Regions from separate parts of the Streptomyces sp. NPDC037083 genome, predicted to be linked through region 1. Evidence: riboswitches for the same ligand, from Rfam matches in the RefSeq annotation. Region 1 holds a riboswitch; the other holds the start of a gene.
What was found. A riboswitch is a leader RNA that binds a small molecule or an ion and turns the genes downstream of it on or off. The one in region 1 is predicted to bind cobalamin.

Region 2: linked by a shared signal. The riboswitch ahead of ACZ7DE_RS05700 (prenyltransferase/squalene oxidase repeat-containing protein) and the one ahead of ACZ7DE_RS20015 (cobalamin biosynthesis protein) in region 1 are both predicted to bind cobalamin.

Annotation. Positions count from the first base shown of each region.
Region 1 is NZ_JBVJSQ010000007.1:59,290-61,479, reverse strand. Features, by position in the region: gene ACZ7DE_RS20020 (cobyric acid synthase) at 1-297, opposite strand, end outside; gene ACZ7DE_RS20015 (cobalamin biosynthesis protein) at 294-1,268, opposite strand; cobalamin riboswitch at 1,368-1,509, opposite strand; gene ACZ7DE_RS20010 (hypothetical protein) at 1,658-1,879, opposite strand; gene ACZ7DE_RS20005 (inorganic phosphate transporter) at 1,914-2,190, opposite strand, start outside.
Region 2 is NZ_JBVJSQ010000002.1:197,494-199,683, forward strand. Features, by position in the region: gene ACZ7DE_RS05695 (MBL fold metallo-hydrolase) at 1-752, shown strand, start outside; adenosylcobalamin-variant (AdoCbl-variant) riboswitch at 878-949, shown strand; gene ACZ7DE_RS05700 (prenyltransferase/squalene oxidase repeat-containing protein) at 1,076-2,190, shown strand, end outside.

The DNA of each region.
Region 1 (2,190 bases):
CAGCTCGCCCACCGGCTTGCCCAGCAGCACCACCTGACTGCTCTGCTCGCCGCCGGGCTTGAGCAGCACCGGGTTCATCAGCGCCGTCGGCTCGATGCGGCAGGCCTGCGCCTGCATGGCCTGCGCCCGCCCGATCTCGGCGCCCTCCCGCGTCACGAACGAGTTCAGCGACATGTTCTGCGCCTTGAACGGCGCGACCTTCACCCCCTGCCGCACCAGCCACCGGCAGATCCCGGCCGTGACGACGCTCTTGCCGGCGTCGGAGGTGGTGCCGGCGACGAGGAGACCCCCGCTCATGACGTACGCCCCTTCCGCGCGCCCAGCGTGTCGCGCGCGTTCTTCGCGACGAAGCGCGCGGCGACGGTGACGCCGAGCGCGAGCAGGCCGACGTGGCGGGACAGCCGCGCGGCGCGTTCGATGTCCCGCGCGACGACGGGCCGCCCCGCCGCCCCGTTGAGCACGGGCCGGTGCTCCACCCGGCCGCCGTAGGACAGGGTCCCGCCCAGCCGCACCCCGAGGGCGCCCGCGAAGGACGCTTCCACGGGGCCCGCGTTGGGGCTGGGATGCTTGCCGGCGTCGGCGCGCCAGGCTCGTACCGCGCCCCGCGGATCGTCTCCGGCGACGGCGGCGAGCACGGCGGTCAGCCGTGCCCCCGGCCACCCGGCGACGTCGTCGAGCCGGGCCGAGGCCCACCCGTAGCGCAGATGGCGCGGCGACCGGTGTCCGACCATCGCGTCGAGGGTGTTGACGGCCCGGAACCCGAGCAGCCCCGGCACCCCGCCCACGGCGCCCCACACCAGGGCGCCGACGACGGCGTCGGAGGTGTTCTCGGCGACGGATTCCACGACGGCCCGGGCGATCCCGTCGGCGTCCAGGGCCTGCGGGTCGCGCCCGCACAGATGCGGCAGCCGTTCCCGGGCGGCCTCGACGTCCCCCGCCTCCAGGGCCCGGCCGATGCGCCGGGCCTCGCGGACGAGGGAAGTGCCCCCGACGACCGCCCAGGTGGCGGCTGCGGTGAGGGCGACGGAGGCGGCGGGACGGTCGCGCACGGCCCGCGAGGCGACGGCTCCCAGGGCGACGGCGCCGCCCGCGCAGACGACGGCGTGCAGGGCGCCCCACCCCCGGTGGTCCCGCCACAGCAGCCGCTCGACGGCGCCCGCAGCCCGCCCGAACGCGGCGACCGGGTGTCCCCGGCGGGGATCGCCGAGGAGCAGGTCGCCGAGGAGGCCGGCGGCGGCGCCGTACGCGTGGACGCGATCGGCACCCATCGGCTCAGCCGGCCGTGAGGGCGGGCAGCGACCTGATGGCGACGCGAGACGGGCAGCCGAGCATGGCTATGTGTCCTCACTCAGGGTGTCCACGCCCTGGTTCGACGAGACCGCGGCGAGAGTTCCTGGCTCCCGGGGGTTACTACCCCGGTGACAGTGGCGGGACCGCGCCGGATTCGCACCGGCTTCCTCTTCTGCCGCCGTACATGGCTCGGGCAGTCCACCACGGGCCCGGAAGGGTCGTCAACTTGCTGTTGACCTGCAGGAGGAGAGTGTGCAGAACCCCACACGCGGGCGATCGGCGGGGTCACACGGACAGGGGGTGCGGGACGGCGATCCGTCCCGCACCCCCTGGGTGTCCGATGGCGCGTCAGGTCACGGCCGACGCGTCAGGCCACGATCAGCGAGATCCCGTACGCCACCGCCGCCGCACAGGCCGCGAAGCACGCGTACGCGCCCGTCACCGCGAGGGTGGCCGAGCCGCCCTCCGCCGTCGCGCGCTCCTGCCGCGACAGGCCCATGACGCCGAGGGTGAACAGGGCCACGAGGCCCACGGTGACCACGAGGCTGACGCCGAACACGGAGCCCAGGGCTGCCCAGTCGATCTTCATGATGCTTCTCTTCCTTCGGACCGGACGCGCCGGCTCAGACGGTCGCGGCCGGCGGGGCGGCGGGGGCCGCCACGGGCTCGGGGGCCGGGGAGGGGATGGTGGCCGTCAGGTCGTCGGCGATCTGGCCCGCCGGAGGCGGGGTGACGGCCGCGATCGCCGTCGTGACGACGCCCGCCGGCTCCGCGGTCTCGTTGACGTTCGAGGCGTCGACGACCTCGCGCCGGGAGATCTTCCAGATGGCCGCGCTGGAGGCGATCAGGAAGACGGCCACGACGGCCGTGCCCCAGGAGCCCAGGCCGGTCACGGCCTCG
Region 2 (2,190 bases), on a different contig from region 1:
CATGGGTGGCGATGCACGCAGCGGACGCGTCGATCGTGCGGCGGACCCGGCGGACCCGCCCCGAACGCTGGTATGCCTACATGGCCGAGAAGCTGGCGGCGGCCGGCGCCCCCGAGTCCCACATCGCACCGCTGCGCACGGCGCGCCGCCGCACTCTGCCGGGGCTGTCCCCGGCCCTCCCCGACCGCGAGATCGTCCCCGGCGAGCTCCTCGATCTGCCCGGCCGCCGGCTGCGCGCGATCTGGACCCCGGGCCACACCCCCGGCCATGTCTGCCTCCACCTGGAGGAGGACCACCCGGCCGGACTCCCGGGTCACGGCCGTCTGTTCTCCGGCGACCACGTGCTCCCCGGGATCACCCCGCACATCGGCCTCTACGAGGACCCCGACGACCTGACGGTCACCGACCCGCTCGGCGACTACCTCGACTCCCTCGAACGCGTGGGCCGCCTCGCCCCCGCCGAGATCCTCCCGGCACACCAGCACGCCTTCACCGACGCACCGTCCCGGGTACGGGAGTTGCTCTCCCACCACGAGGAGCGCCTCACACAGCTCCTCGCCCTCCTCGCCTCCCCGCTCACCCCCTGGCAGCTCGCCGAGCGCATGGAGTGGAACCGGCCCTGGGCGGAGATCCCCTACGGGTCGAGGAACATCGCCGTCTCGGAGGCGGAGGCGCATCTGCGGCGGCTGGTGAAGCTGGGGCGGGCGGAGGCGGTCACGGGGAGCGATCCGGTGACGTACGCGGCGGTGTGAACGCGGGAGCCCGGCCTCCGCCCTACGGGCGCGTCCACGAGCCCGGGCAGGGCTCCGGCCCCGCCCGCCGGGCACCCCTCGGGCGCCTTCCTACCTGCCGGTAGAGTGGCCGCGTCGTCATCACACCCGTACAGGGGGAAGCCGGTGCAAATCCGGCGCTGACCCGCAACCGTGACAGCCGGATCGCCCGGTACGGGACCGTGACCGGCTCATGTGCGTCGGCAGGTCCGCCGCCGCACGGCACCGTCGAGGCATACGGAGCCGAGCCGCCGGGGTCGCCCCGTGCTGCCCGGCTCCCCCACAGGGAGAGGCACCCGCCGATCATGAACGTACGCCGCAGCGCCGCGGCCCTGGCCGCCGCCACCGTCGTGCTGGGCGCCGCCGTCCCCGCCGTCGCCGCCACCCCGTCCCCCACCCCGTCGGTGGCGATACCCGACGGGCTGTACGGCACGACCGACCCGACGTACGACGGTGTCTGGCGCCAGTCGCTGGCCCTGCTCGCGCAGCACACGGCGGGTGTCACCCCGGCCGACTCGGCCGTGGCCTGGCTGGCCGGGCAGCAGTGCGCGAACGGCGCCTTCGCCGCCTTCCGCGCCGACACCGCCAAGCCGTGCGACGCGAAGCTGATGGTGGACACCAACAGCACGGCGGCTGCGGTGCAGGCGCTCGCCGCGCTCGGCGGCCACCGGGCCGAGGCGCAGAAGGCGCTCGGCTGGCTGAAGTCCGTCCAGAACGCCGACGGCGGCTGGGGCTACTCCCCCGGCGGGCCCAGCGACGCGAACTCGACGTCCGTCGTGGCGGGGGCGATGACTGCGGCCGGACAGCGGCCCGCGGAGGTGAAGAAGGCCGGGAAGTCGCCGTACGACGCCCTGGTGAAGCTCTCCATCCCCTGCGACCGGGCCGGCGGCGGCGCGTTCGCCTACCAGCCGGACAAGAAGGGCGGCCTCGCGGCCAACGCGGACGCGACGGCGGCGGGCGTGCTCGGCGCCCTCGGCAAGGGGTTCGTGACGACGGCCGGGAAGACGCCGCAGGACGGCCCCGTCTGCGGCGGTTCGCCCGACCCGCTCACCCCGGACCAGCTCGCCCGCAACGGCTCGGCCTACCTCGCCGGCACGATCGGGAAGAAGGGCCATCTGGAGTCGGCCCTGCCCGGCGCAGAGAACCAGCCCGACTACGGCAACACCGCCGACGCGGTCGTCGCCCTCGCCGCCCACGGGTGGACCGCGCAGGCGAAGAAGCCTCTCGCCTGGCTGGAGCAGAACGCCGCGGGCTGGGCGCGGCAGAGCGGTCCCGCCGCCTACGCCCAGTTGGTCTTCGCGGCTCACGCCATGGGCGCCGACCCCCGCCACTTCGGCGGCGCCGACCTGGTCGCACAGCTCAACGCGACGGGACCGGCCCCGCAGGCCACGGACAAGGCCGCGGAGCGGACGGCCGCGTC